Regions from separate parts of the Micromonospora coriariae genome, predicted to be linked through region 3. Evidence: riboswitches for the same ligand, from Rfam matches in the RefSeq annotation. Region 3 holds a riboswitch; each other region holds the start of a gene.
The links. Region 3 has a riboswitch for cyclic di-AMP ahead of GA0070607_RS10000 (coiled-coil domain-containing protein). Riboswitches for the same ligand answer to the same signal wherever they lie in the genome.

Region 1: linked by a shared signal. The riboswitch ahead of GA0070607_RS30475 (LysM peptidoglycan-binding domain-containing protein) and the one ahead of GA0070607_RS10000 (coiled-coil domain-containing protein) in region 3 are both predicted to bind cyclic di-AMP.
Region 2: linked by a shared signal. The riboswitch ahead of GA0070607_RS19915 (coiled-coil domain-containing protein) and the one ahead of GA0070607_RS10000 (coiled-coil domain-containing protein) in region 3 are both predicted to bind cyclic di-AMP.

The regions. Positions count from the first base shown of each region.
Region 1 covers NZ_LT607412.1:6,521,597-6,531,627, forward strand. Annotated here, with positions in the region: gene GA0070607_RS30450 (FMN-binding glutamate synthase family protein) at 1-446, shown strand, start outside; gene GA0070607_RS30455 (GNAT family N-acetyltransferase) at 503-1,021, shown strand; gene GA0070607_RS30460 (GNAT family N-acetyltransferase) at 1,018-1,530, shown strand; gene dinB (DNA polymerase IV) at 1,596-2,783, shown strand; gene GA0070607_RS30470 (hypothetical protein) at 2,886-3,233, shown strand; gene GA0070607_RS30475 (LysM peptidoglycan-binding domain-containing protein) at 3,305-3,952, opposite strand; cyclic di-AMP (ydaO/yuaA leader) riboswitch at 3,953-4,124, opposite strand; gene GA0070607_RS30480 (hypothetical protein) at 4,272-5,447, opposite strand; gene htpG (molecular chaperone HtpG) at 6,182-8,098, opposite strand; gene GA0070607_RS30490 (SDR family oxidoreductase) at 8,330-9,028, shown strand; gene GA0070607_RS30495 (hypothetical protein) at 9,131-9,637, opposite strand; gene GA0070607_RS30500 (M28 family peptidase) at 9,771-10,031, opposite strand, start outside.
Region 2 covers NZ_LT607412.1:4,236,136-4,246,166, forward strand. Annotated here, with positions in the region: gene GA0070607_RS19880 (BON domain-containing protein) at 1-297, opposite strand, end outside; gene GA0070607_RS19885 (hypothetical protein) at 776-1,183, opposite strand; gene GA0070607_RS32415 (hypothetical protein) at 1,321-1,461, opposite strand; gene GA0070607_RS19890 (STAS domain-containing protein) at 1,839-2,201, shown strand; gene surE (5'/3'-nucleotidase SurE) at 2,227-3,054, opposite strand; gene GA0070607_RS19900 (PfkB family carbohydrate kinase) at 3,051-4,028, opposite strand; gene GA0070607_RS19905 (hypothetical protein) at 4,207-4,674, shown strand; gene GA0070607_RS19910 (DUF2269 domain-containing protein) at 4,764-5,282, opposite strand; gene GA0070607_RS19915 (coiled-coil domain-containing protein) at 5,400-6,464, opposite strand; cyclic di-AMP (ydaO/yuaA leader) riboswitch at 6,470-6,602, opposite strand; gene GA0070607_RS19920 (cation diffusion facilitator family transporter) at 6,744-7,661, opposite strand; gene GA0070607_RS19925 (HelD family protein) at 7,768-9,885, opposite strand; gene GA0070607_RS19930 (alpha/beta fold hydrolase) at 9,993-10,031, opposite strand, start outside.
Region 3 covers NZ_LT607412.1:2,137,115-2,147,145, reverse strand. Annotated here, with positions in the region: gene GA0070607_RS10005 (carbonic anhydrase) at 1-591, shown strand, start outside; gene GA0070607_RS10000 (coiled-coil domain-containing protein) at 649-1,668, opposite strand; cyclic di-AMP (ydaO/yuaA leader) riboswitch at 1,673-1,803, opposite strand; gene GA0070607_RS09995 (YibE/F family protein) at 1,970-3,346, opposite strand; gene GA0070607_RS09990 (heavy metal translocating P-type ATPase) at 3,658-5,751, shown strand; gene GA0070607_RS09985 (metal-sensitive transcriptional regulator) at 5,783-6,079, opposite strand; gene GA0070607_RS09980 (heavy-metal-associated domain-containing protein) at 6,233-6,442, shown strand; gene GA0070607_RS09975 (hypothetical protein) at 6,457-7,437, shown strand; gene GA0070607_RS09970 (heavy metal translocating P-type ATPase) at 7,450-9,705, shown strand; gene GA0070607_RS09965 (CsbD family protein) at 9,790-9,963, shown strand.

The DNA.
Region 1 (10,031 bases), 2.5 Mb from region 3:
CGGACAACGCCATCGTGGCCTTCGCGCTCGGCTGCGACCTGGTAAACGTCGGTCGGGAGGCGATGCTGTCTGTAGGCTGCATCCAGGCGCAGAAGTGCCACACCGACACCTGCCCCACCGGCGTGGCGACCCAGAACGCCTGGCTGGCCCGGGGACTGGACCCGACGGTGAAGTCGGTGCGCGCGGCCAACTACCTGCGGACGCTGCGCCGCGACCTGGTGAAGGTCGCCGAGGCGTGCGGCGTGGAGCACCCCGGCCTGATCGGCACCGACGCGGTGGAGATCCTGGACGGCCGCACCGGCTCCACTGCCCTGCACGAGGTGTACGGCTACCGGCCGGAGTGGGGCCTGCCCTCGCCGGCCGACCGGGCGGAGATCGTCCGGCTGATGGCACCCGAGGCGCCGCAGGGCGGCAGTGCGACGCCCTCCCCCACCGCCGTCGGCTGACCGGCGCTCGCCGATAACCCGTGGAGCCGGACGCCGGGGCCCCGTATCGTGGCGCGGTGCTGATCAGACGCGAGACGCCCGCCGATGTCGACGCCATCCGCGCGGTGCACGCCGCCGCGTTCACCGCGCCGGACGGTGGCGTACCGGTCGAGGCGACGCTTGTCGACGCGTTGCGCGCCGACGAGGGCTGGCTGCCCGCGTACTCAGTGGTGGCGACCGCCCCGGACGGGCAGGTGGTGGGGCACGTGGTGGCCACCCGCGCCCGGGTGGCCGGCCAACCGGTCGCGCTCGGCATCGGGCCGCTCGGCGTGCTTCCCGACTGGCAGCGACGCGGGGTCGGCTCGGCGCTGATGCACGCGGTGCTCGGCGCGGCCGACGCCCGGGACGAGCCGCTTGTGGTGCTGCTCGGCCACCCCGACTACTACCCGCGATTCGGGTTCCGACCGGCCGTCGAGCTGGGCGTCACTCCGCCGCAGCCGTGGGGCCCGCAGTACTTCCAGGCCCGCCCGTTGAGCGCCTGGCGGGAGTCGATCCGGGGCGAGTTCCGGTACGCCGCCCCGTTCGACGAGCTGTGACGCCACCGCGGATCCGGCGGCGCCGGGCCACCGACCTCGACGGATGCGTGGCGGCGCTCGCCCTCGTCCACCGGGCCGACCGGTACCCGCTGAACTGGCCCGCCGACCCACACCAGTGGCTACGCGAGCCCCGTCCGGCGCGCGCGTGGGTCGCCGTGGACGCCGACTCGGCGATCGTCGGGCACGTGGCGGTGCACCGGCTGCCCGACCCGCCGGACGGGTCGCTCGCCCGGCCGACCGCCGAGGTGGCTCGCCTCTTCGTGGTGCCGGCCGCCCGCGGAACCGGGCTCGGCGGTGCCCTGCTGAACCGGGCCCGGCGGTGGGCGAGCGAGCGCGGGATCGACCTGGTGCTCGAGGTGGCAGGCAGCGACACCGCGGCCGCCGCGCTCTACGAGCGCACCGGGTGGCGGTGCACCGGCACCAGCACGGCGCAGTGGACCGCCCCCGACGGTGGCGCGGTGTCGCTGCACCGGTACACCCTGCGCACCGATGCCGCACCGGGGTACTAGACACCGCCTGGGCGCGTTCCCCCAGCTCACTGCAGTGATCGCGGACGCCATGCGAACATATGTACGTGTCGCCCGGCGCCAGCATCCTGCACGCCGACCTGGACGCCTTCTACGCGTCGGTCGAGCAGCGCGACGACCCGCGCCTACGGGGGCGGCCGGTGATCGTCGGCGGCGGCGTGGTGCTGGCGGCCAGCTACGAGGCGAAGGCGCGGGGCGTACGCAGCGCGATGGGTGGTCAGCAGGCGCGCCGGCTCTGCCCGGACGCGATCGTCGTACCGCCCCGGATGTCGGCGTACACGGCCGCCAGCCGGGCGGTGTTCGAGATCTTCCGGCAGACCACGCCGCTGGTCGAGGGGCTCTCCATCGACGAGGCGTTCCTGGACGTGAGCGGTCTGCGCCGGCTGGCCGGGTCGCCGGCCGACATCGCCGCGCGGCTGCGCCGGGAGGTCCGGGATCGTGTCCACCTGCCGATCACCGTGGGCGTGGCCCGGACGAAGTTCCTGGCGAAGGTGGCCAGCGGGGTGGCGAAGCCGGACGGGTTGCTGGTCGTCGCGCCCGACGCCGAGCTGGCGTTCCTGCACCCGCTGCCGGTGGAGCGGCTCTGGGGCGTCGGCCCGATCACCGCCGCGAAGCTGCGGGAACGGCGGATCCGCACCGTCGGCGAGGTGTCCCGCCTCGGCGAGGCGGCCCTGGTGTCACTGCTCGGCGCCGGCGCCGGTCGACACCTGCACGCCCTGGCGCACAACCACGACCCCCGTGCCGTGCAGGTCGGCCGCCGGCGCGGCTCAATGGGCGCGCAGCACGCGCTGAGCCGTACGCCACACGCGCCGGCGGAACTGGACGCCGTCCTGGCCGGCCTGGTCGACCGGGTCACCCGACGGATGCGGGCGGCCGGCCGGTCCGGGCGCACGGTGATGCTGCGGCTCCGCTTCGGCGACTACACCCGGGCCACCCGCTCACACACCGTCCGCAAGGCGACCGCGGACACCACGCCGCTGCTCGCCGCCGCGCGGGCGCTGCTGCGGGCCGCCCTGCCCGAGATCGACAGGCGGGGCGTCACGCTGATCGGCGTCTCGGTCGGCAACCTGGACGACAACCCGGTCCAGCCGGAGCTGCCGTTCCACCACGATCCGGGCGTCGAGCTGGACGCCGCGGTGGACGCGGTCCGCGACCGGTTCGGATCGGCGGCACTCACCCGCGCGGCGCTGCTCGGCCGGGACCCGGGCTTCGAGATGCCGCTGCTGCCGGACTGACCGCACCCGGTGGCCGCGGGCGGACATCACACGCGCTGGAGGGTTTAGCGACGGCCACAGCGGTCAACGTAGTAAAGATCAGCCTTACCAGGGGGGACCACCATGTCCGACGACACCAGCAACCGTCCGAGCCGGCGCGAGCAGCGTCCCGACGATGTGACCGACCCGCTGCTCTGGCAGCTCGCGATCGACGTGCTCAGCGCACATGAGCCGGACGAGGACGGCGCCTGCCGCAACCTGCTCTGCGCCGGCCAGCCGTGGCCGTGCGCAGCCCGCAGCTCCGCTGAACAGTCGCTGCGGCTGGCCCGTGGCGCGGCCGGCACACCGTCCACAGTCGCCGTTGAGCGGGGCGAGGACGTGACCACACCCGCCGACCGGTCCGCTGAGGGCGTTCCGGCCGCGCGCCGGACCTGGTCGGCCCGCCCCGAGGCTGCCGCGTCGGCCGCCTGACGCCCCACCCTTCTCGACACGCCCGCGGGCGCCCGACCGGAGTCCCCGGTCGGGCGCCCGCGCGTCGTGTGTCAGAGGGCGAGCCGCTGACCCGGGAAGATCAGGCCCGGGTCGGCGCCGACCACCTGACGGTTGCGCTCGTACAGTGCCTGCCAGCCGCCGGTGACCTGATGAGCCTGGGCGATCTCCGACAGGGTGTCGCCCGACTTGACCAGGTACGTCCTGCCGTCCGTGGACGGCGCGGTGCGCTCGTGGTGGCGGGTCGCCGGCTGCTCGCCGCGCGACGACCGCTCCCGGGGCTTGGGCGTCGAGTCGGACTTCTTCGTCGAGGACTTCGCCGCGGAGCCGCCCGACGAGCCGCCCTTTCTGCCGCAGGTCGGCCAGGCCCCGATGCCCTGCCCGTCGAGCACCTTCTCGGCGATCGCGATCTGCTCGCCGCGGCTGGCCAGGTCGGCGCGGGCGGCGTACTTCTTGCCGCCGTAACCGGCCCAGGTGCTCTGCGAGAACTGCAACCCGCCGTAGTAGCCGTTGCCGGTGTTGATGTGCCAGTTGCCGCTGGACTCGCACTTGGCGATCGCGTCCCAGTTGACAGCGGCCTGAGCCGGGGCGGCCGGGCCGAAGAGGGCGACGGCGCCGGTGACCGCGCCGACGGCCAGGGTGCCGACGGCAAGGCGGCGGGTGGTGACCCGTCGGTGACGGGGCGTGTGTGCAGATGACATGTGAGCTTCCTCCACGCCGGCGAGGTGAGCTGTCGGGTTCGGGCCGAGGAGCCCGGCCGCGCGGTGGCGGCTTCACCCCGAGGTGACGTGCACCGAGGAACGTTGGGTCCCCCGCTCCTGCCCGGGTGACTGGGTTCCGACGACCGGGGGCAGGATTAGGCGTTGCCGGTCGCGGTGTCCGCATTGGCGAACCCGACCGACGTTAGGCACGGCCGGTGACGGTCGCCCACCCCCTGTGAACTTCTTCACCGGGGCACACGGGGCGGCCCGCGCAGCGGTTGCGGATGTCGCGTGACTGTGCGGTGACCACGATGGACCGTTACCGATCAGGTCGGTCACAACAGCCGCCGGGGGGCGCGGCACGGCGGATCCGGGCGGCCGTCATCTGCCACGCCTGCGCCTCGTCGACCAGGCAGCCGGCGAGCAGCTCGCGGCCCCGGGCGAGGACCGCGAGGGCGTCGGGGTGGCCCGGCAGCCACTGCTCGGCGTCTCCGACGGTCAACTCGGCCCGCCGGCCGGGCAGCGGCTTCGCCCCGGGTGGCAGGCCGCCGAGCCGGTCGAGGTGCCCGGCGGAGAGGATCTGGTACCACATGGCGTCGGGGATGAGCACGTCGGCGAGCATCTCCACCCCGGGCCGCCGGGTCACCGTCTCTTCGTCGCTCGGGAGCCGCTGCGACCACTGTGGCGTGCTCACCCGACGGCTGTCCGGCGCGGCGTCCACTCCGGCCCAGACCAGCGATCCGCTGTGCGCGCGCAGCTTGTCGCGCAGCCGGTGCATCGGCCCGGCCAGGTCGGCAGGGTCGTCGCGCGGCCGCGCGACGGAGAACGCCGCCGCCGGTAACACATCGTGGTAGCCGCCGACGGTCGCGGCCACCAGCCGGTTGGTGAGGTCGCCGGCGAGCAGGGTCACCGTGATGGCGGTGGGCAGGGTGGACAATACGGCGGCAGTGGCCGGGCCGGCCGCCTCGGCGGTAAGGGGAACCTGCACGCCGAGCACGACAGCGCTCAGCTCGTCCGCGCGTCCTCGCTCGGCGTGCAACCAGTCGAGCGCCACGTTCAGCAGGGGCGGGGGCAGTTGGCACGGGGCGTCGCCGAACGGCGCGCCGAGTGGCCCGCGCAGGTAGGCCCGGGCGGACACGCCGAACTCCTCGATGTCGTGGCTCGGGCCGCGCCGGGCCACCGAGACCAGAGCGTCGCGCACACCGGCATCGCGCAGTTGCCGGACCAGCAGCTCCGGTATGGCGAGGACATGCTCGGCGGGGAGCGGGCCGAGGTCGATCACGAGGAGCTGCGCGCCGGGCAGGATGATCGGTGACGAGACGACGGCCAGGCCCACCCGCTCCCCGCCGGCTCCCGTCGCTTCGAGTCGGAGCAGAGCCTGCCGGAGCGCGGCCACCGCGACGGGCACAGCGACGTCGTCCGAGCGGACTTCGATCGTCAGGCTGTGCTGCTCGCGCAGAGTTTCATCGATATCAAGCACTACGACGACGGCCATGTGTCCCCCAATAGTGGCGCATCCGCACGCTGCGACAGCCCATTCCTAAACTCTGCTTCGCACGTGGACCGGAGTGGAGAATGGGATATTTGCTTTTGTCTATTGACAGCGGAAGGGGCTCGTCGGGAGCATATTGCCGGCGCCATTTTCTGGAAGCCCCACCAGGTGCGGAGCGCTCCAAACTGGCCAATCTGTCTCATTAGCGCGAATGCGCGCAGCATGAAATAGCGCGGCCCGGACTCCAGATGTAACAAAATCGAAGCGGTCAGCGCTATTCGCGAATGCCAATGACTATCGCCGCACTTTTCCCCACCCTTCGGTAACGGCCGATGCCCGCAATCGCCGTAAGGGGTGCCGGCTGCCTCGGTGATGTCACCCGCAGCCGGGCAGCGGCCCGCCGGTCCGGTGCGACGGGGGTGCGCGTCGTGGCCGGCTCGGGCGGTCCGGGGGGCGGGCAGGGGCAGTGCGTTCAGCCGAGCTGGTAGCGGCCCGCAGCGTGCGGGTGTCGGGCACACGTAGTCCACAAAGAGACGCCGGATGCGCGTGCTCCGCCGACCTCGACGCGTCGTGGACGTTGTCCGTCCGCTCCTCGGACAGCGCCGTGATCTGGTTCAGCGGCGTCGGGTGGGCTCGGCGTAGCCATCGGAGCAGTGAAGCTTCTGGATACCCGATCGACGCTGCGCGATCCAGAAAGCGACGCCGCCCACCCGACGTCAGGGTCAGTCCTCCTCCGGCTACAGGGTGCGGGCCAGCCGGTCAGCGAGCGCCCGGGTGAACCGTGCCGGGTCGGCCAACTCGCCACCCTCGGCGAGCACCGCCAGCCCGTACAGCAGCTCGGCCGTCTCGGTCAGGGCTTCGGAGCCCCCGCTCTGCTCGTGGGCCTTGCGCAGCCCGGCAACCAGCGGGTGACCGGGATTGATCTCCAGGATCCGCTTCGCCGACGGAACCTCGTGCCCCATCGCCCGGTACATCTTCTCCAGCGTCGGGGTGAGATCGTGCGCGTCGCCGACGACGCAGGCCGGTGAGGTGGTCAGCCGCGACGACAGGCGGACCTCCCGGACGCTGTCCGCAAGGGTGGTGCCGAGCCAGTCGAGTAGCGCGGCGAACTCCTGTCGCTGCTGCTCGCGCTCGGCCTCGGCCTGCTGCTTCTCGTCGTCGGTGTCCAGGTCGACCTCGCCCTTGGCGATGGACCGCAGCGGACGGCCGTCGTACTGGCCGACCCGCTCGACCCACACCTCGTCGACCGGGTCGGTGAGCAGCAGCACCTCGTGGCCCTTGGCCCGGAACGCCTCCAGGTGCGGGGAGTTCTCGATGGTGGCCCGGGAGTCGCCGGTGGCGTACCAGATGTCGCTCTGGCCGTCCTTCATCCGTGCCACGTAGCCGGCCAGGTCGGTGGGCTCGGCCGGGTCGTGGGTGGAGCCCACCGACAGGATCTCCAGCAGGGTGTCGCGGTTGTCGGTGTCGTCGATCAACCCCTCCTTGACCACCGCGCCGAACTCGGTCCAGAAGGTGCGGTAGCGCTCGGGGTGGTTGGCCTTGAGGCCCCGGACCGTGGCGAGGATCTTGCGGACCAGCCGACGGCGGACGATCTGGATCTGCCGGTCCTGTTGGAGGATCTCCCGGGAGATGTTCAGCGACAGGTCGTGCGCGTCGACCACGCCCTTGACGAAGCGCAGGTAGGTGGGGACCAGCGCCTCGCAGTCGTCCATGATGAACACACGCTTGACGTAGAGCTGGACGCCCCGGCGGCCCTGCGGGGCGAACATGTCCAGCGGGGCGTGGCTGGGCAGGAACAGCAGCGCCTCGTACTCGAAGGTGCCTTCGCCCTTCATGTGCACGACCTCGAGCGGGTCGGCCCAGTCGTGGCTGACGTGCTTGTAGAACTCGTGGTACTCGGTGGCGTCGACCTCGTCGCGGGGCCGCGCCCAGAGCGCCTTCATCGAGTTGAGCGTCTGCACCTCGCTGGTGGGTGCCGCGCCGTCGGCGCCCGGGCGCTCGACGCGCATCCGGATGGGCCACGCGATGAAGTCGGAGTATCGCTTGACGATCTCCCGGATGGTCCACTCGGCGGTGTAGTCGTGCAGGTTGTCCTCGGTGTCGGCCGGCTTGAGGTGCAGGGTCACCGCGGTGCCCTGTGGTGCCTCTTCGACGGTCTCGATCGAGTACGTGCCCTCGCCGGCGGACTCCCAACGGGTGCCGCCGGTCTCGCCGGCCTTTCGGGTCAGCAGGGTGACCCGGTCGGCGACCATGAACGCGGCGTAGAAGCCGACGCCGAACTGGCCGATCAGGTCCTGCGAGGCACGGGCGTCGGCGGACTCGCGCAGCTGGCGCAGCAGCTCGGCGGTGCCCGACTTGGCGATCGTGCCGATCAGCCCGACGACCTCGTCGCGGGTCATCCCGATGCCGTTGTCCCGCACGGTCAGGGTGCGGGCGTCCCGGTCGACCTCGATGGCGACGTGCAGGTCGTCGGTGTCGGCGACGAGGTCCTTGTCGACAAGCGTCGCCAGCCGCAGCTTGTCCAGCGCGTCGGACGCGTTCGAGATGAGTTCCCGCAGGAAGACGTCCTTGTTCGAATAGATCGAGTGGACGACCAACTGGAGGAGCTGACGCGCCTCGGCCTGGAACTCCAACGTCTCGGCCTGGTTGCTCACACCGTCTCCCTTCTCGGCTCGTGCGGAGGTTCGCGGAAAGGATACGAGCCGTCACCGGTGGGGTCGTGCCCGCGTCCCGGTCGTATTCCCGATCCGGTGGCGCCGCTTCGTGAGTTAGCTGACTTTGCCTGCCAGAAGTCAGCTAGGTAACGTCGGGGCCGGCAAGAACCGACCGAGCCCGACCACCCACCGTTCCGCCCGAGCAGCGGCGCGCGACCCCTGGAGCACCCCATGAAGATCGCTGGAAGCACCGCCCTCGTCACCGGCGCCAACCGGGGCTTCGGCCGGCACCTGGCATCCGAACTCCTCTCCCGGGGCGCGACGGTGTACGCCGGCGCCCGCAACCCGGACAGCGTCGACCTGCCCGGCGTGACGCCGGTCCGGCTGAACATCACCGACCCCGCCTCGGTGGCCGCCGCCGCCGCGCTGGCCGGAGACGTCAACCTGCTGATCAACAACGCCGGCATCGACACCGGAACGAACCTGCTCGACGGCGACCTCGACCTGGTCCGGCTGGAACTGGAGACCCACTACCTCGGCACCCTGTCGATGGTCCGGGCGTTCGCTCCGATCATCGCGGGCAACGGCGGCGGGACGGTCCTCAACGTGCTCTCCGCGCTGTCCTGGGTGACCTTCCCGAGCGTCGGGGCGTACGGCGCCGCGAAGGCGGCCGAGTGGTCGATGACCAACGCGCTGCGCGTCCAGCTCGCCGAGCGGGGGGTTCGGGTCGCCGGCCTGCACGTCGGTTACATGGACACCGACATGACCGCCGCGGTCACCGCGCCGAAGTCGGAGCCGGCGGCGATCGCGCGGATCGGAGTGGACGGCATCGAGGCCGACGCGTACGAGATCGTGACCGACGAGACCAGCCGGCAGGTCCAGGCCGGGCTTGCCGGCGGCGTGGCCGCGCTCTACCCGCAGCTGCCCTGAGCTGCGACACCACGGCCGTGGACGGGCCGCCGCCGGGTCCCCGGCGGCGGCCCGTCCTCGGTACGCGGTCAGCTCCGTCCGCGTACCCGCCTCAGCTACCGGTCAGCAACCGCCACAGCTGTAGAAGAGGATGTCCCAGTGACTGCCCTCCTTGGTGTAGAGGTTGCCGGAGGGGGCCCGGTACTGGTAGCCGAAGCCGGCGATGTAGCCGACGTAGGTGTAGTTCGCGGAGATGTAGTTCTGGATGCAGGTGCTCAGCGCGATGTCGAGCTTGTAGCCATTCCAGTGGCTGTACGTCCCGCCGGCATGCCCGACCTCGGTACCGGCGGTGATGGTCACCGCGCAGCCGCTGGCCCGCTTGAAGGTGATGATCCCGCTGATCGTCGCCTGCCGGACACCGTCGAACGAGGTGCAGGTGGCGACGTTGCGGTTGCTGCAGTTGCCGCTGGAGGTCCAGGAGACGTTGGCGGCGCGCAGCTGCGAGGTGGCGCTGGAGTGGCTGATGGCGAAGGCCGGGGCGGCGAGACCGAGCGCGGCGCCGACCGTGGCGACTGTGGCCACCAGCAGTGTGAGCACGCGGCGGCGCAGGGTGGATCGGGTGGAAGACATGGCACTCCCGTTCGCGTCAGGGGTGGAATTTTTGCGAACCAGGGGCCGGCCTTGAAGGATTTCTACCAGAGATAGACGGGCATGACTAGATGCCGGGTGGAGGCGGTCGCCCGGCTCCACCCGGCGACCCACGTCAGCTCGCCTGCAGCGTCACGTCGTCGATCACGAAGCTGGTCTGCAACGAGGAGTCCTCGGTACCGGTGAACCTCAGCGTCACCGTCTGCCCGGCGTACGCGGCGACGTTGAAGGTGCGCTGGGCGTAGCCGGCGGCGGCGTTGAGGTTCGAGTACGTCGCCAGCGCGGCCGAGCCCACCTGCACCGTGAGCCTGTCGTACGCCGTCGAGGCGGTGGTCTCGGCGGTGTCGATGTGCAGCCAGAACGACAGCGTGTAGCT
Region 2 (10,031 bases), 2.1 Mb from region 3:
GTCCCACTCCAGTGCGTGACCGGCTGCGGCGGCCAGGTCGGGGTCGGCGCGCTCGGCCTCGCCGGGCAGCCGCACCGTCAGGTCGTTGGCGAGTGCCCGGACCCGTGCGACCCGGTGCGCGGCCCGCTCGGCGGCCCACTTCTTCGCGTAGCTGTCCACCCGCCCGGTCAGCGTGACGACGCCCTCGGCGACGGTCACGCCGATCTCGTGCGGCTGCACCCGCGGTTCCCAGGTCAGCTCGTCGAGTACGGCGGACTGGATGTCCTGGTCGGTGCGGCTGATCGTCGCGATGGCCATCTGTCCCTCCTCCGGTGCGTGGGCGGCGGACCGGGTGACGGCCGCGGCCGGAGTCCGCCGGGGTCCGATCCTGCCGCCGTCCGGGGTGACCCGTCCTCGCCCTGGCCGGGTGAGGCGGGGCCCGGTTCGTGCCCCTCCGGTGACTGCCGTATCCGCGAGAATCGATGATGGGAGCGCTTCCATAGGTCTCGCCGATCGGTTACGGTGAACGCACTCCCCGGTCGCGGCGGCCGTCGCGTCGGGTGGTGGGCGTCAGGGCGCCGCCGACTCGTCCCCCGGGTCGCGGCACCCCCGCCTCTCTCGCCGTCGATCTAGGGCATATCGCCGCTAGTCGATCTCCGTTCACGACGATATGCCCTAGATCGACGGGGGACGGGGCGTGCGGGCGGAGGGGGGAGGGGGGAGGGCAGGGGGGAGAAAGGGGCGGGCCCCGGTCGACCGGGTGGTCGAGCGGGGCCTGCGGATGGCGGCGGGTGGGTCAGTCGTTCAGGCCGATGGGGGAGTTGGGGCGGTCGACGTCGACGAACTCGACGTCGTCCACCGCGCGGTCGTCCCGGCTGCCGGCAGCCCGGGCGGCGGAGCCGACGGCCCAGCCGACGGCCGCGCCGACCAGCGCGGCGCCGATCAGCAGCGTCCAGGGCAGTGCCGGCTGACGGCCGGCGAGCGCGTCGAAGGCCAGTGAGGCGCGGCGTCGCGCCTCGTCGGCGGCGGAGCCCACCAGATCGCCCGCACCGTCGGCGAGGTCACTGCTGCCGCGCCGGGCGGAGCGGGCGGTGCCCCGGACACTGTCCCCCGCGGAACTCACGGCGGAGACGAGGTGCTCCCACGCCTGGTCCGCGATCCGCTCCGGCTTGCTGCGGCGGTCCAGCAGGTTGGTTCCGAACATCGTGGTTACCTCCTCGGGTGCCGAAGCCGGCGGCCACTTCGGACTTCGGCGTCTGTCCAGCGCGTCACGATTCGCCTAACCCGCAGTGCCCCGCGCCGGCCGGGCGCAAACCCGGCCGACGCAGCCCGCCGGGTGAGTCAGCGCAGCACCACCACGGAGGCGCCCCGGGCGAAGTCGTCGTCATCGTCGTCGTCATCGCCTCCGCCACCGAAGCCGCAGGCCAGCACGAGGGCGAGCAGGACGCCGACGCCGGCCAGCCCCGCCAGTCTCTTGATCATTGAAGGTCCTCTCCGTCACGGTGGGTTCCCGGGCCGATGCTAGGCGGCGTCGGCAACCATCCGGCCTCGTCGGGGTCGATCGACGAGGTGCGACACGCCGGTGTCACACGGGGCTGGCACGCTTGACGGGTGCGCCGTGCCGGGACCGTTACCCTGGTCCGGCGACGCGTCGGTTCCGACCGATCGTTGAGTGGTCAGATAACGAAAAGTACTGAGTGATCAGAAAATGAAAAGTCCGGATATGGGCGACTTGCTGTGCCCGGATCCGCGAATTGCTCATCCCGAGGGGTGGCGACCGAGGCCGTCGAAGGAATACTGTCGGTCGCGGCCCGCGTACTGATGAGGCGCCCGGGGGACGGGCGGGTGGAGGTGCTCGCGTGAGCCTGTCGATCGTGAAGTCGGTTCTGTCCGGTGGTGTCGTGGAGATCGCCCCGCGTGGCGAGATCGACGTCGACACAGCGTACGAGGTGCGCGAGGCGGTCGCGGAGGTGCTGGCCAAGGGCCGCCCGCTGCGCATCGAGCTGAACATGAGGCTGGTCACCTTCATCGACTCGGTCGGCATCAGCGCGATGGTGGCCGGCTTCCAGACCGCCGAGGTGAGCGGCGTCAAGCTGGTAGTCACCGAACCGAGCCGGTTCGTGCACCGGCAGCTCTGGGTGACCGGCCTGCTCGGCCTCTTCGGCGCCCCCGAGCCATACTTCGCCGGCACCGCCACCCCCGAGGTGCTTCCCGGCGCCTGAGCGCCGACATCCTGGCCCAGGCCGGTCAGGGCTGTTCGTCCAGGCCGGTCAGGTCGACGTCGGTCACCTCGGTGACCGCCCGGATGGCCGTTACGGACGCGTACCCCGCAGCCAGCAACGCCACGTCCGTGCCGGGCTGCGCGGCCTGGCCCGGCTCCTCCAGCGAGGTACGCACGAAGCCGTGCCCGGATTCGGCCACCGTCATCTGCACCTGACCGAAGCTGGCCAGCGTGCCCCGGCGGACCCCGCGCAGCCGCCCGTGCGGGAGGTCCGGGGCGTTGACGTTGAGCACGCTCTCGATCGGCGCGGCGGTCAGCCGGGGGAGCAGATCCAGGGCGACCCGCGCGGCGGTGCTCCAGTTGCGCTCGGCGTCGCGTACCCGGGCGGCGGCGTCCACCGCGGCGCCACCGCTGGCGGCCGTCGCCTCGCCCGCGGAGAGCACGTCCAGCGAGACGGCCATCGCCCGGCAGCCGTTCGTGGCGGCGGTGAACGCGGCGCCAACCGTGCCGGAGTGCAGCACGGCGCGGCCGGCGTTGGCACCCCGGTTGATGCCGGAGAGCACCACCGACGGCGGCGGGCCGAACGCGCCGTGCAGCGCGATCAGCGTGATGAAGCCGGGCGAGCCACCGACTCCGTACGCCGGCACGCCCGGCAGCTCCGGCAGCGGGTGGTCGTGCACCACCACCCGCCCGTCCTGTTCCAGGGCGCTCATGGCGGCGCTGGTGCCGCTCGCCTCCTCCAGCGGCGCGGCGACCACCACATCCATGCCCCGCTGCGCCGCCGCCCAGGCCAACGCCTGGATTCCCGGCGCGGCGATCCCGTCGTCGTTGGTGACGAGCACGCGCAGTGTCATCGCTCGACCGCCCGGTCGGCCAGTTCGTCGGGGGTGGTCCGCTCCTGTTGTCGGCTGTCCGCGGGGACCAACCGGACCCGCTCCACCAGACCGGTGATCGAGTCCAACCGCCCGGTGCCCAGCCCGTGCCGGGTCACGTTCAACGCCCCGGCGGCGGCGCCGGTGCGGATGGCGGTCCGGATGTCTCCGCCGCCGGCCACCACGGCGGCCACCCCGGCGGTCATCGAGTCGCCCGCGCCGCGCGGGTCGGCCGCCTGCAAGCGGGGCATCTCCACCTCGAACAGTTCACCGTCGATGAGCGCGAGGGCCGGTTCGTCGGCCCGGCTCACCACCACCGTCTCGGCGCCGGCGGCGTGCAGCTCGTACATCGCCCGGGTCAGCTCCGCGGCCTCCTCGTTGCGGACGCGGCCGTCGCGGATCAGTTCCTCGTGGCTCACCTTCAGGAAGAACACCCCGCTGTCCAGCACCGCGCCGAGGTGATCGCCGGAGAGGTCGACCACCACCCGGCCGCCGTTGGCACCGAGGTCGGCGGCGAAGCGCCGGTACAGGTCGGCCGGGACGAGCCACGGCTCGTCGGGTCCACTGAGCACGCTCACCGGCGCTCGCAGCCCCTCGCCGAGGGCCAGGTTGTACAACTCGTCGAGCTCGTGCCGGCCCAGGGGCTGCCCGGGCACGTCGGCGATCTCCTGCCGGGATCCGTCCCGGCGGTCGTGCACGTACCCGCCGCTGCCGGAGTCGCGGACCACCACCTTGAGGTCCACTCCCTCGCTGACCAGCAGCGGCTCCAGCACCTGGCCGATCTCGCCGCCGAGCGCGGTGCAGAGCACCACGTCGACCCCGAGCGACATCACCATGCGGGCCTGCCAGACGCCCTGCCCGCCGGGGTGCAGATGCAGTTCGGGCTGGTCGCTCGGCTGGTCGATGGTCACCGTGAGCTGCGGCGTGGGCGCGAAGACCATCACGTGCCCGCTCACCGGTCGTACCCGTTCATGCTCACTCCCTCCGTCGCCCGTCACGGCGGGTGGTTCCCCATCAGCCGACCGTAATGGGAACGGGGTGTGAAAGCCGGGGCAACGGTCCGTGTCCGTCCGGACATTGCCAGCCCGACCGGGGTACGGGACGATCGTGCGACCAACGGCGGCGGGAGACGGTGTGCTCAGGAGCGATACCTTCAGCTACGCCGTCCAGGCCCGGTGCGAGCTCCGGGAGGCGGCGGCCCTGCTGAGCGACCTGACCCGGCAGGGCGAGTTGCACCCGCTGATCGTCCGGGTCCGCCGGCTGCCGCCCCGCCCCGGTGCCCGGGCCAGCTACGCGATCAGCGACCGGCTGGCGGCGGGCCCGCTCCGCTTCCGGACCAGCTACCAGGCGGACGTGCTGATCAGCGAGGACGACGAGATCGTGACGGTGGCCCGCCAGTGGCCGGCCACCACGGTGCGCAACCACACCCGGCTACGCGGCGAGCCGGACGGCCTGGTCCGAATCGATGTCGAGATCACCCTGACCGCGCCGGCCCCGCTGTTCCGGTACGCGTTCCGCCAGGCCCGGGCAGCCCACCTGGCCCTGGCCACCCGGCTGGGCGCGGCCCTGGACCGCGCGGCCGGCTCCCCGCCCGCCGGCTGATCGCCCGCCGCGCACCCGCGTCCGGCGCCCGGCCGCCCGCGAAGGTCACGCTCGATCCTGGATGTGGTGGTCTGCGCGCGGGGAGGCCACTAGATCCTGGTTGCGGCGCGATCATGTCCGGTCCGCCCCGCGACTGTGGGCCGCGCCGCCGGCCGTCGCCCCCACGGCTTGTACGTGGACAGCACCGTCGCGATGATCATGAGACTGGTCGACACGGCCGGTGCGATCACGAGGTCGGCGCGGTCCCGGGCGGGCAGGGCGGCGCCCAGCGCGCCGGCGTGCCGCAGGTTCGGGGTGAGCAGGAACAGCACAAGCCCTACCATCACCGTGGTGATCACTAGTTTGACCAGCACCCAGCGGTAGCGCAGCAGGCCCCACGGGGTGAGCAGCGCGCTGGCCACGCCGACCAGCCAGACCAGCACGCTCAACGGCGCGAACAGCACGGTGCCGACCAGCGCGGCGACCGGATAGACGACGGCCGGGTCGGCGCCGCGCTGCGCCGCGACGCCGAGCGTGAGCAGCGTCAGGTCGGCGCCGAGCCAGCCGAGCGAGGTGACCAGGTGCAGGGTGAGCAGAGCCTTGCGGGCGGTGGGCGGGATCCGGCGCATACCAGGATGCTGCCCGCCGGGCCCGGCCCGGACGTCCGACCGTCGGCGACATCCCGGGTACGTCCGTTGACGTACCCGGGGGCCGGCGCCCCGCGAGGCGGGGCACCGGCCGGTGGGTCAGTACACCGACAGGTGCACGTGGTTGGTGTGGTCGCTGGACGGGTCGCCGCCCGCCCCGCTGTACGACTTCCACCCGCTGCTGGGCAGCCAGATCTGCCTGTACCAGATCACGTACAGCACCGCGAGCCGGTCGGCGTTGCGGATGAAGTACGCGGCCAGGTTGTTGCCGTACGTCTTGTCGCCGCCTGTGGCGTCGCCGCCGAAGCCGCCCTTCTGGGCGGCGAAGTCGCAGGCCCGGCCCTTCGGGTGCTCGCCGGAGCCGCCGTTGCGGTGGCAGGAGACGTACCGGGTGAAGCCGGCGGCCTTGGCCTGGTTGAGCGCGTGCAGGGTGCGCGGGGTGATGCAGCCGCTGGCCGGGGTGGGGTCGTTGACGCTGCACGACTCCGACGGCCAGGAGCCGTCGGAGTTGCGCGGGGCGGCCGTGGCGTTGGCAGTGGAGGTGCCCCGGTTGGAGCCGCTGTCGGCGGTCGTGCGGGCCTTCGTGGTGGCCACGGTCAGGGCCCGTTCGGCCTGGTCCTTGCGCTTGGCCATGACCGTGACCTGCTTGCGCTGCTCACGGATCTCGCCGTCCAGGGCGATGCGGGTGCGGTTGACCTCATCCCTGGTGGCGGTGAGGTCGCGCAGCGCCCGGTCCTCGTTGGCGGCGACCGCGTCCAGCGTGCGGGCACGGTCCATGAAGCCCTCGGGGGTGCTGCTGTTGAGCAGCGCCGACACCGTGCCGAGCCGGCCGGTGCGGTAGGCCAGTCCGGCGATCTCGTCGACCTTGCCGCTGCGCGCCGTCAGTTCGGTCTCGGTGGTCTTCAGCTGGGTGGCGAGTTGCTGCTGCCGCTGTACGGAGGTGTCCAGGGCGCGCTTCGCGTCCAGGTATCCCTTGCTGGCCGCCTCCAGTTGGGCCCGCAGCGCCGGGGTGCCGCCCTCTTCGTCGCCGTCGGGTGCCGCGGCGGCCCGCTGGCCGGTCGGGGGAGCGGCCGAGGCGGCGCCGGCCGGGATCGCGAGGCCGAGGGCGAACATCGCGACGATCAGGGCCGCCAGTCGGGCGGCGGGTGGTCGTGCTGGTACCACTACGCGTGTCCTTCCGTCAGCCGCCGACCGGGTTAGCTGACGGGTTCGGGACGGAAGATCCCTACCGCTGAACGCGGATGCACCCCAGGAACATGGTTCCCCGGTTCGCCCGCTCGGGCGATTAGGCGGCGGCCGCCACCGGCGCCGGGAGGGCGCCGCCGGGTGGAGGCCGGGACCGAGCCTACCGGTGCCGGTGGGGCCGGTGCAGCCGATGTGACGGACGGTGCGTGCGTTGTCACGGGAAATTCCGACTAAGCCGAGTAAAACTCCTGAAACGCCCTACCACTCGACCGAACCGCAGGCACCGGGCGCTGCGCCTGGTTCGATCTGCAACGTCGCGTGCTCGATCCGGAAGTCCTCGTGCAGGGCGGTGCGCGCCGCGGTGAGCACCACCCCGACATCCGCGCCGGGCGCCATTGTCAGGTGCGCGGAGGCCACCTCCATGCCCGAGGTGAGCGTCCAGACGTGCAGGTCGTGCACCTCCACCACGCCGGGCACCGCGGCCAGCCGGTCGTGCACGGCGGTGACCTGGAGATGTTCCGGGGCGGCCTGCACCAGGATGCGGACCGCGGCCCGTCCCAGCCGCCACGTGCGCGGCAGGATGAACACGCCGATGGCGACCGCGACCAGTGGGTCGGCCCACCACCAGTCGGTGACCTGGATGAGCAGCGCCGCGCCGATCACGCCGAGCGAGCCGAGCAGGTCGCCGAACACCTCCAGGTAGGCGCCCTGAAGGTTGATGCTCTCCCGGGCCCCGGCGCGGAGCAGGCCGAAGGCGGCCAGGTTGGCGAGGAGGCCGAGTGCGGCCACCGCGAGCATCGGGCCGGCCAGCACCTCGTGCGGGTCGCCGAACCGACCGATCGCCTCGATCACCACGTAGACCGCGACACCGGACAGCAGGACCGCGTTGGCCAGCGCGGCGAGCACCTCGAGCCGGTAGAGCCCGAAGGTGCGTTGCGGATCGCCGGTGGCCTGCCGGGTGGCGGTGATCGCGGCGAGCGCCATCCCGATGCCGAGCACGTCGGTGAACATGTGGCCGGCGTCGGAGAGCAGGGCCAGGGAGCCGGTGTGGAACGCGGCCACCGCCTCGACCACCATCAGGGCGGCGAGCAGCCCGAACGCTGTCCAGAGCCGCCCCCGGTGCTGGTGCGCGGCGTTGGCGACCGACCCGTGGTGGTGGTCATGACCTGCGCCCACGAGACCACCCTCCGCCGTCGATCGGGACCGGGTCAAATGTATGCTCACATCGCTATGTATGCAAGTGTACGACAGGTCGCCGGCCCGCGAGGGGCACCGCCGCAGGTCAGCCCGTCGGGTCGATGGTGGTGAGGCGCTGGGTAGCGCGGGAGAGCGCGACGTAGAGGGTGCGTACCCCGGCGCCCGGATCCGCCCGGATCTCGCTCGGTGCGACAAGCACCACCCCGTCGTACTCCATGCCCTTGGCCTCCAGGCTGGTCACCACCTGCAGCCGCGGCGCACCGAGCGCGCCGAGCCAACCCGCGACCTCGTCACGGCGGGGGACCGGCGTGATCACCCCGACCGTGCCCTCCACCTCGGCCAGCAGCCCGGTGGCCGCCTCCACGGTCGCGGTCTCCAGCTCGATGGCGGGCACCGCCAGCTCGACCGGATCGACCCCGGTGGAGCGGACGGCGGTCGGCAGCGGCAGGTCGGGGTAGATCCGGCGGATCTCCGCCGCCGCCACCGCGAAGATCTCCGAGGAGTTGCGGTAGTTGGTGGTCAGCGTGAAGTCGTGCCTCTTGCGGCGGCCCAGCGCCTGGTCCCGGGCCCGGTCCAGCTCCTCCGGATCACCGGTCCACGCGGTCTGCGCCGGGTCGCCCACCACCGTCCAGGAGGCCAGCCGGCCGCGCCGACCGACCATGCGCCACTGCATCGGCGAGACGTCCTGGGCCTCGTCCACCACGACGTGCGCGTACTCCCGGTAGTCCGCCGGCCGCTCCCGGGCCGCCGCCCGCGCGGCCCGCTGCCGGTCGCCGAAGCTGCTCAGCTCGCGGACCCCGCCCGCGAGCTGGAACGGGTCACGCCGGGCGCGGGCCGGCTGCGCCGGCTTGCCGAGCAGCGCGTCCAGCTCGTCCAGCAGCGCCACGTCGGCGATGGTCAGCCCGGCGGCGTCCAGATTCTGGTACGCCGCGCTGAGCAGCCGGATCTCGGCGGTGGACAGGATCCCGTCCGCGTACCGGCGCAGACGGTCCGGCCGGGCCAGCCAGTCGAGCACGTGCCGGGGGTGCAGCCGCGGCCACCATGCCTTGAGAAACTCCCGGAACTCCGGCCGGGTGGCGATCTCGTCCTCGAAGGCCCGCTGCTCCGGCAGCCGGCCGATGCCCAACCGGCGGGCCTGCGCCCACAGCGCGGCGAAGACACCGTCGAAGCCGGCCCGGCGGACCTCGTTGCGCCGGGCGCCCCGGTGCAGCACACGGTCCCGGATCCCGTCCAGTTCGGCCCGGTCCAGCCGCAGCAGCGTGCCGCGGTAGAGCAGCCGCAGTTCGCCCGGGCCACCCGGTACCGCGTCCCGCACCGCGCGCTCCAGCACCCGGCGCATCCGCAGCGAACCCTTCACCGCCGCCACCTCTGGCGAATCGGTGCGGGTGGCGGTCATGCCCGGGAAGAGGGTGCCCAGCGAGTGCAGGGTCGCGGTGTCCTCGCCGAGCGAGGGCAGCACCGAGGCGATGTACTCGACGAACACCGAGGACGGGCCGACCACCAGGATGCCGCCCCCGGCGTACCGGCTGCGGTCGGAGTACAGCAGGTAGGCGGCACGGTGCAGGGCGACGGCGGTCTTGCCGGTGCCCGGGCCGCCGGCGACGATCGTCACCCCGGAGCCGGGCGAGCGGATCGCCTCGTCCTGTTCCCGCTGGATCGTCGCCACGATGTCGCGCATGCCCCGTCCGGTGGCGCGGGACAGGGTCGCCAGGAGAGCCCCGTCGCCGACCACAGTCATCCCCTCGGGGGCGGCGGCCGGGTCCAGCAGGTCGTCCTCGATCCGGGTGACCCGCTCGTTGCGCGACTGGATGGTGCGCCGGCGCACCACGCCCAGCGGCTGGGCCGGGGTGGCCTGGTAGAAGGCGGCGGCGGCCGGCGCCCGCCAGTCGACCACCAGCGTGGTCGCGTCCTCGTCACGGATGCCGAGCCGACCGACGTGCAGCACCTGCCGGTCCCGCAGGTCCAGCCGGCCGAAGACCAGCCCCTCGTGCTCGGCGTCGAGGGTGTGCCGCCGCTGCGCGGCGTGAAAGACCATGGCGTCGCGCTCGACGAGCGCGCCGAACGTGCCCACCCGGGCCATCCGGTAGCCGTCCCGCTCGGCGCGGACCGCCGACTGCCGCAGTTCGGCGAGTCGGGCGTACACCCGGTCGAGGTGCCGTTGCTCGACGGCGATCTCCTGCTCCAGGGCGGTCTGGTCGGTCAACGCACGCTCCTTCGATCTCGCCGGCAAGCGGCGCGAACCGCGCAGGCCAACCGCAGAAGGGTACGGCCCCGGGCCCGACCTCCCGCGCCCGAGGTGCGCGAACGTGGTCAGACACCCGTCCCGGCGGGGGTCGTGCCGCTCGCGCG
Region 3 (10,031 bases):
GCACCCCGTCACCCCAACCAGGATGCCGGACACCGGGCCGCGGTGGCCGACGGGCAGCACCCCTTCGCGGTGATCGTCGGCTGCTCCGACTCCCGCTTGGCCGCCGAGATCATCTTCGATCGTGGGCTGGGCGACCTGTTCGTGGTCCGTACCGCCGGGCACACCACCGGCCCGGAGGTGCTGGGCAGCGTGGAGTACGCGGTGACCGTGCTCGGCACCCCGCTGGTGGTGGTGCTCGGGCACGACTCGTGTGGTGCGGTGCAGGCCGCCCGGGAGTCGGCGGCCACCGGCACCCCGCCCCAGGGGCACCTGCGCGCGGTGGTCGACGCCGTGCTGCCCAGCCTGCGTCGGGCCGAGGAGGAGGGGGTGGACGACATCGACGGCATAGTCGACATCCACATCGCCCAGACCGTCGAGGCGCTGCTCGGGCAGTCGCCCGTGCTGGCCGCCGAGGTGGCGCGGGGGCGGTGCGCGGTGGTGGGGGTGTCGTACCGGCTCTCCGCCGGAGTCGTGCGTCCGGTGGCCGCCGTGCCGGCCACGACGCTCGACGTACCGATCGACGCCGGCACGCCCGCCGCGCCCGCAGCCTGAACGCGTCGAGGGCCGCCCCGCGTGACGCGGGACGGCCCTCGACAGGGAACGCGTGGGTCAGAGCAGTGACATGTGCACGTGGTCGGTGTGGTTCGACGGCCCGCTGTACGACTTCCAGCCGGTCGCCGGGAACCAGATCTGCCGGTTCCAGATCACGTAGTAGATGCCGAGCCGGTCGGCGTTGCGAATGAGGAACGCGGCGACGTTGTTGCCGTACGTCCGGGTGTCCTCGTTGTGCCACGGGCTGAAGCCGCTCTTCTGCAGGGACCAGTCGCAGGCGCGGCCCTTCGGGTGCTCCCACGGCCCCCCGGATCGGTAGCAGCCGACGAACCGGTTGAAGCCGGCCCGCTTGACCTCCTTGTACGCGTGCAGCGTGCGCGGGGTGACGCAGCCGGACGTGGTCGGGTCGTTCTCGCTGCACGACTCGGACTTCCAGTCGCCGTCGGAGGTCCGGCCCGGGCCGAGCCGGGCGACCGGCGAGGTCGCCGAGACCAGCCCGCCGGTGAAGCCCTTCCCGCCGACCAGGGCGAGCGCCTTGTCCGCGTCGCGCTTCTCCTTGGCCATCAGGGCGGTCTGCTTCTGCTGCTCGCGGACCTCCACGTCGAGGGCCAGCTTGGCCTGCTCGGCGCGGGCCTTCACCGCGTTGACCTCGGCGAGCTTCTTCTCGTTGACCATGTTCATCTCATCGAGCGCGGCGGCACGTTGGACGAACGAGTCGGGGGCTTCGCTCTCCAGCAGCATCGCCATCGGGCCGATCCGGCCGGTGCGGTACGACTGGGCGGCGATCTGCCCGACCTCCGGCGCCAGTGCGGCCAGGTCGGCCTTGGCCTTGTCGACCTCCAGCGCCAGCTGCAGCTGCTTCTGCTTCGACTTGTTCAGCTTGGACTTGGCCGCCGAGTATTTGCGGTTGGTCTGCTCGATCACGTCGTTGAGCAGCGCGGGCTCGCCGTCCTCCTCGTGCCCGGACGGTGTGGGGGTCGTCGGGGCGGCGTGGGCCGGGAGGGGGCCGGCGAGCACGGTCAGTGCGGCGATCACGGCCACCACGGGTGTCAACCAGCGGCGTAGGGGTGCCGTCACAATGTTCCCTTCCGTCGACCGCCGACCGGGTTAGCTGACGGGTTCGGGGCGGAAGTGGCCCCTACCGCTGTCGCGGATTCACCCCACGTACCTGGGTTCCCGGCTCGCCGGTTGGCGATTGGGCGGTGGCACCGCAGGCGCCGCTTAGCGCCTACATCGGTAACCGGCAGCGAGGTTACCCGAGAGCCCACCGGCTGAGCTACGCCCTGATACCGACTAAAAGCGTCATTTCGCCATGGCGCTGAGTGACCAGTGATGCGGTTCTCAGGGCGGACGCCCCATCCGGTCACGTTGAGGAGTGTCACCATGCCGTATCCGTGCTCCTGTTCGGCTCTGGCCACCGGTCGGTGGCGGTGGATGAGGGGGTGGTCCGCGCCGGGTCGGGCGACGTGGGGTCGGACCGACCCGTGCGCGGGAAGCTCAGTGCGGCCAGTGCCTCGGCGCGGTCGGGCTGGGGTCGCGGGGCGGGCGCTTCGGCGGCGCGCGCGGTGGGCTGCCGGCCGGCTGCGGTCACCATCGCGGCCAGCCCGGTGGTCAGCGGTACGGCGGCGATCAGCCCGAGCGTGGCGACGCCGCTGCGAACGATCTCCTGCGCGAGGAACTCGCTGGTCAGGATCTGTCCGATCGGTCGCGAGTCGGCGGTGAGCAGGAGCAGCAGCGGCAACGAGGCGCCCGCGTACGCCAGCACGATGGTGTTGACGGTGGAGGCGATGTGTGCCCGGCCGACCCGGGTCGCGGCCCGGTAGAGCTGCAACCGGGTCAACCCGGGGTTGGCGTTGGCCAGCTCGGCCACGGTGGCCGCCTGGGTGACCGTCACGTCGTCCAGCACGCCGAGAGAGCCGATGATGATCCCGGCGAGCAGCAGGCCGTGCAGGTCCACGTCGGCCTGGAACATCGACAGGGCGGTGGCGTCCTCGCTGCCGAAGCCGGTGAGGTGCGTGGCACCGCTGACGATGGTGGCCAGTACGCCGGTGAGCACCAGGCTGCCCAGGGTGCCGAGCACCGCGACCGAGGTCTGCGCGCTGACCCCGTGCGTCAGGTAGAGCACCACGAACATGATCAGCGCGGCGCCGACCACCGCTACCAGCAGCGGTGACCGGCCGGCGCCGATTCCGGGCAGCACGAAGGTGAGCAGGATGGCGAAGCTCGCGGCCAGGCCGGCCAGCGCGGCCAGCCCCCGCCACCGGCCGAACGCGACGATCGCGGCCGCGAAGATCACCGCCAGCCACAGCAGCGGCGTGCCGCGCTGGTGTTCGGCGATGTTCCAACTGCTGGCGGTGGGATCGGTCGGGTCGGTCAGTTCGACCAGGATCACCTCGTCGTCGACCTCGACCCGGGGCGCGCCGGGTCCGGCCGGCACCGGTGTCTGGACCCGCTGGCCGGAGGCCGACCCGTCGTTCACCCGGACGTCCACCGTGCCGCACGGCCCATCCCCGACGCTCGGTGTGCCCTCGGGGCCCGGCGCCGCCGGTGGGCACGGCTCGGTCACCACCCGGGTCACCGTGCCGTGGTAGCGCGGCACGTTCGTGCCGCCGTCGGTCCGCGGTGACCCGTCGCGGGGCCAGAGCACGACCGCGGCGACCACGGTCGCGACGAAGAGGGGCACCACCGTCGCGACGAGGATCCGTCGCACCCGGGGCGGGGCGGACGGAGCGGAGCGGGTGTGGTCGGAACCCAATGCGAGACTCCCAACGATCCGGTGCGGGGTACGTGCCGACGGGCCGGTCGGTTCACCGCCGCCGCGGGAAAGCGGCGGCGAGCGCGCAGGATCGCTGGATGGCGACCGCATGATCACGAAGGGTGAGAACTCGGCCCGGTCGGCCGGAGGCGACGCCACAGCGTGGCGGCACCTCTGCCCAACTGCGTAGCGGGATCCGGAGGGCCATCGTCGGAATGCTAACCAGCCCGACCCGGGGACGCAGGTCGTGGCGGAGTGTCGGAGTGGTCGAACCGCCCGCGTGGCGGTTGCCGGAGCGGCATGTTGGAGCCATGCCCGCTCCGTCACCGCCCGACCCCGATCGTCCCGCCGGCGACGAGCGCCACGCCGGGCCCGGTGGCCATCAGCGACACGCCGACGGCGGGCCGCATCAGCACGACAAGCACGCCGGTCACGACCCGGCGATGTTCCGCCGCCGGTTCTGGGTCTGCCTCGCTCTCACCGTGCCGGTGGTGTTGACCAGCCACCTGGTGCTGGACCGGCTCGGCCTCGGGCTGGACGTCCCGGGCCGGTCCTGGGTCGGGCCCGTGCTCGGCTCGGTGGTGTTCTGGTGGGGCGGCTGGCCGTTCCTGGTCGGCGCGGTCCGCGAGGTCCGCGATCGGGCGCCCGGCATGATGCTGCTGGTCGCGATGGCCATCACCGTCGCCTACACCGCGTCACTGGCCACCAGCGTGGGTGCCTTCGACCTGGATTTCTGGTGGGAGCTGGCCGCGCTGGTCACCATCATGCTGCTCGGGCACTGGCAGGAGATGAAGGCCATCGGTCAGGCCAGGGGCGCGCTCGAGGCACTGGCCGCGTTGTTGCCCGACGATGCCGAGCGGGTAGCGGCGGACGGGCGGGTCGAGCCGGTGTCGGTGACCGAGCTGCGGGTCGGCGACGTGGTGCTGGTCCGGCCCGGTGGGCGGGTTCCGGCGGACGGCCGGATCGTCGACGGCGCCGCCGAGCTGGACGAGTCGATGATCACCGGAGAGTCGCGTCCGGTCGCCCGGTCGGCAGGGGGCCGGGTGGTGGCCGGTACCGTCGCCACCGACTCGGCGATCCGGGTCCGCGTCGAGGCGCTGGGCGAGCAGACCGCGCTCGCCGGCATCCAGCGGATGGTCGCGCAGGCGCAGCGCTCCGGTGGGCGGGCCCAGCTGCTGGCCGACCGGTTCGCCGCCGCGCTGTTCTACCTGGCCACCGGCACCGCCGTGCTGACCGTGCTGGTCTGGACCGCGCTCGGCCGGCCCGACGAGGCGGTGGTCCGCGCCGTCACGGTCCTGGTGATCGCCTGCCCGCACGCGCTCGGACTGGCCATTCCGCTGGTCGTCGCGCTCTCCACCGCACTGGCCGCGCGGTCCGGGATCCTGGTCAAGGACCGGTTGGCGCTGGAGCGGATGCGGACCGTCGACGCTGTGCTGTTCGACAAGACCGGCACCCTGACCCGGGGCGAGCACGTGGTCACCGACCTGGTGACGGCACCCGGCGTCGGGCGGGACGAGGTGCTACGGATCGCGGCCGGCGTGGAGTCCGACAGCGAGCACCCGCTGGCCCGGGCGATCGTGGCGGCGGCCGGGAGCGTCGGCCCGGCCGCGGCCGCCGGGTTCCGGTCGTTGCCGGGCCGCGGGGTGCAGGCCACCGTCGACGGTACGGAGTACGCGGTGGGCGGGCCGGCGTTGGTACGGGAGCTGGGCCTGTCGCTCCCGGCCGAGTTGGATGCGGCGATCGGCCAGTGGTCGGCGCGGGGCGCCGCGGTGCTGTACCTGGTACGGATGCCGGCCGCCGTGCTCGGCGCGTTCGCACTGACCGACGAGGTGCGTCCGGAGGCCCGGGAAGCCATCGTCGAGCTGCGCGCCGCGGGTGTCCGCACCATCGCCATGATCACCGGCGACGCCCGTCCGGTGGCCGAGGCGGTCGCCGCCGACCTGGGGTTCCGGCGGGGAGTCGACGAGGTCTTCGCCGAGGTGCTGCCGGCGGAGAAGGACGGCCGGGTGGCTGAGCTTCAGCGGCGGGGACTGACCGTGGCGATGGTCGGCGACGGGGTGAACGACGCGCCGGCGTTGGCGCGCGCCGACGTCGGCATCGCGATCGGCGCGGGCACCGACGTGGCGATCGAGTCCGCCGGGGTGGTGCTGGCCTCGTCGGACCCGCGCGGGGTCGGTGCCGTGGTCCGGCTCTCCCGGGCGTCGTACCGCAAGATGCGGCAGAACCTGGCCTGGGCGGCGGGCTACAACGTGGTGGCGCTGCCGCTGGCGGCCGGGGTGCTGGCGTCGGCCGGGGTGGCGTTGAGCCCGGCGCTGGCCGCGGTGCTGATGTCCGCGTCCACCATCGTGGTGGCGCTCAACGCCCAGTTGCTGCGTGGGGTGCGCCTGGACCCGGAGCCCGACTGACGGCCCGGTCGGGCCGGGCCGTCACCGGGTCTCAACCGCGCTTCATCAGCCGGCCGACCGCCGCCATCATCTCGGTGGCCATCTCGTCGGCCCGGCCCTCGGCGGCGCCCTCGTGCATGCAGTGCCGCGCGTGCCCGTCGAGCAGCCCCAGCGCCACCTTGTCCAGCGCGGCCTGGATCGCGGAGATCTGGGTGAGCACGTCGATGCAGTATCGGTCGTCGTCGACCATCTTCTCGATGCCCCGGACCTGCCCCTCGACACGGCGGAGCCGCGCGAGCAGCTGGTCCTTGCTGGCGGTGTATCCGCGGATCGGAGTGGGTGCGGTCATGGCGACCAGGATAGCCTACCCCTGGGGGGTATGGTACTGTCCCTTCCTGTCGGAATACCCCCACCGGGTACCGGTACAACACAAGGGCAGAGGTCCGCCTTCGAATTACCCCTGGGGGGTATATGCTCGGAGGTGGCGGAGGGAGACGGTTCGATGGTCAACACGACGTACCAGGTGCAGGGCATGACCTGTGGGCACTGCGTGAGCGCGGTCAGCGCCGAGGTCGGCGCCATCGCCGGTGTGCGCGAGGTTCAGGTCGACCTCGGCTCCGGCCGGGTCACCGTCAGCAGCGACCAGCCGCTGGACGTGGAGGTCGTCCGGGCCGCCGTCGACGAGGCCGGCTACGACCTCGTCGAGGCGTGATCGAGAGGCCCGGCATGAACACGGTGACCAGACTGGGCGGATTCGCCCTCGGCCTCGCGGCGGTGTTCGGGGCGGCGTACGGGATCGGTCAGGTGGCCGGTCCCGCCGCCCCGGTCGCCGAGAGCCGGCACGACGACGGCGCCGGCCACCAGCCGGGCCCGACCGGCCAGGGAGAGCACGGCGAGGCGGCCGACCGGCTCCCCGGCGGCCTGCTCGTCTCCGACCGCGGCTACACCCTCCAACCGGTAGCCGCGCCGGCCGGCGAGTTCGCCTTCCGGATCGGCGGCCCGGACGGTCGACCGGTGACCCGGTTCGACGTGGCGCATGACAAGCGGATGCATCTCATCGTCGCCCGGCGGGACCTCTCCGGCTTCCGCCACGTGCATCCCGACCTGGCCCCGGACGGCACCTGGCGGGTCGCCACCCCGCTGGCCGGCCCCGGTCAGTGGCGGGCGTTCGCCGACTTCGCCCCGACCGGGGGAGAGCCACTGACCCTCGGTGTGGACGTGACGGTCCCCGGAACGCTGGCCGAACGGCCGCTGCCCGCGCCGGTGACCAGCACGACCGTCGACGGCTACACGGTCACCCTGGCCGGCGAGGTGCAGCCCGGCCGCACGTCGCCGCTCACGCTGACCGTCAGCCGGGACGGGCAGCCGGTGACCGACCTGGAGCCCTACCTGGGCGCGTACGGCCATCTCGTGGCGCTGCGCCGCGGTGACCTGGCGTACCTGCACGTGCACCCGGAGGGGACACCCGGCGACGGGCGCACACCGCCCGGTCCGGCCGTCACCTTCTTCGCCGAGGTGCCCTCGGCCGGCAGTTACCGGCTCTACCTCGACTTCCGGCACGGCGGGTCGGTGCACACTGCCGAGTTCACAGTGGTCGCCGGCACCCCGCCCACCGGCGCACCGACGACCGGTGGCGATCCCACCCCGACCGGACCCGCGCCGACCGGGGACGCCGACCACGGCACCCCCGGGCACGGGCACAACTGACGGGACCAGATGATGACCACCACCAGCAGATCGCTGCCCGAGGCGCCGAACCGGATCGAGTTGGCGATCGGCGGAATGACCTGCGCCGCCTGCGCCGCCCGGATCGAGAAGAAGCTGAACCGGATGGACGGGGTCAGCGCGACCGTCAACTACGCCACCGAGAAGGCCACCGTCCGGTACGTCGACGGCGTCACGCCGGACGACCTGATCGACACGGTGCAGAAGACCGGCTACACGGCCGCTCTGCCGTCCCCGCCGTCCACGGCCGAGGAACCGGTGGACGCGCTGCGTGGCCCGCGTACCCGACTCTGGGTGTCGGCGGCGCTCAGCGTGCCGGTGGTCGTGCTGGCGATGGTGCCGGCCTGGCAGTTCGACTACTGGCAGTGGCTGTCGCTGACGCTGGCCGCCCCGGTGGTGGTCTGGGGCGGGCTGCCGTTCCACCGGGCCGCCTGGACCAACCTGCGGCACGGCGCGGCGACCATGGACACCCTGGTCTCGCTGGGCACCCTCGCCGCGTTCGGTTGGTCGCTCTGGGCGCTCTTCCTCGGCGATGCCGGGATGCCCGGGATGACGCACCCGTTCCGTTTCGACATCACCCGCACCGACGGCGCCGGCAACATCTACCTTGAGGCCGCCGCCGGGGTGACGGTGTTCATCCTGGCCGGCCGCTACTTCGAGGCCCGCTCGAAGCGGACCGCCGGCGCCGCCCTGCGCGCCCTGCTCGAACTGGGCGCCAAGGAGGTGGCGGTGCTCCGCGACGGGGTGGAGACCCTGATCCCGGTGGACCAACTCGCCGTCGGTGACCGGTTCGTGGTCCGCCCCGGCGAGAAGATCGCCACTGACGGCGTCGTCGACGAGGGCACCTCGGCCGTCGACGCCAGCATGCTCACCGGCGAGTCGGTCCCGGTCGAGGTCGGCCCGGGAGACGGCGTGGTGGGTGCCACGATCAACGCGGGCGGTCGGCTCGTCGTCACCGCCACCCGGGTCGGCGGGGACACCCAGCTCGCCCGGATGGCCGACCTGGTCGAGCAGGCCCAGAGCGGCAAGGCGGCCGTGCAGCGGCTGGCGGACCGGATCTCCGGCGTGTTCGTGCCGATCGTCATCACGCTCGCCGTGGGCACCCTCGGCTGGTGGCTCGGCACCGGCGCCGGGCCGACCGCCGCCTTCACCGCCGCGGTGGCCGTGCTGATCATCGCCTGCCCCTGCGCGCTCGGCCTGGCCACGCCGACCGCACTCCTGGTCGGTACGGGCCGGGGCGCCCAGCTCGGCGTGCTGATCAAGGGACCGGAGGTGCTGGAGTCGACCCGGCGGGTGGACACCGTGGTGCTGGACAAGACCGGCACCGTGACGACCGGTCGGATGACCCTGGTGGACGTGGTGCCGGCGGCCGGTGCGGACCGTGCCGAGCTGCTCCGGCTCGCGGGGGCGGTCGAAGCCGCCTCCGAGCACCCGATCGCCCGGGCGGTCGCCGCGGGTGCCGCCGAGGCCGGGGCGCTGCCCCCGGTGACCGGCTTCGCCAACGTCGAGGGGCTGGGCGTCAGCGCCACGGTGGACGGCCGGAGTGTGCTGATCGGTCGGCTCCGGCTGCTGCGCGAGCGCGGGTTCGACGTACCGCCGGAGGTCGAGCGGGCGGTCGCCGACGCGGAAGCGACAGGTCGGACGGCGATCGTCGCCGGTTGGGACGGGCGGGCCCGGGGTGTGCTCGCGGTCGCCGACGTGGTCCGGCCGACCAGCCGGGCGGCGGTGGCCCGGCTGCGCGCCCTGGGGCTCACCCCGGTCCTGCTGACCGGGGACAACACGACAGTGGCCCGCGCCGTCGCCGCCGAGGTCGGCGTGGACGAGGTGATCGCCGAGGTGCTGCCGGCCGGAAAGGTCGACGTGGTCAAGCGTCTCCAGGCTGAGGGGCGGTCGGTGGCGATGGTCGGTGACGGGGTCAACGACGCGCCGGCACTGGCCCAGGCGGACCTGGGGCTGGCCATGGGCACCGGCACCGACGTGGCGATCGAGGCGTCCGACCTCACCCTCGTCCGGGGCGACCTGGACGCCGCGGTGGACGCCATCCGGCTCTCCCGCCGCACGCTCGGCATCATCCGGGGCAACCTGTTCTGGGCCTTCGGCTACAACGTGGCGGCCCTGCCGCTGGCCGCCGCCGGGCTGCTCAACCCGATGATCGCCGGTGCCACGATGGCCCTCTCCTCGGTCTTCGTGGTGGCCAACAGCCTGCGCCTGCGCCGGTTCCGCCCGGCCGCTCCGGTTGACGGGGTGTAGCGGCGGAGCCGACCGGGATGGTTGGGCCGGCGATGGCAGGGGTACTGCTGGTGGCGTAGCGACGCTCGCGATGGAGGTTGGCACATGGGTATCGACGACAAGATCAACAACGCCAGCGAGGACGCGGCCGGCAAGCTGAAGGAAGGCGCCGGTCGGGCCACCGACAACGAGCAGCTTGAGGCGGAGGGTCGCAACGACCAGGCCGGAGCCAAGCTCAAGCAGGCCGGCGAGAAGATCAAGGACGCCTTCAAGAGCTGACGTACGACGCACTCCGCACGCCGGGCCGGTGATCTCACCGGCCCGGCGTGCTGTCTGTCCGGCCCCCG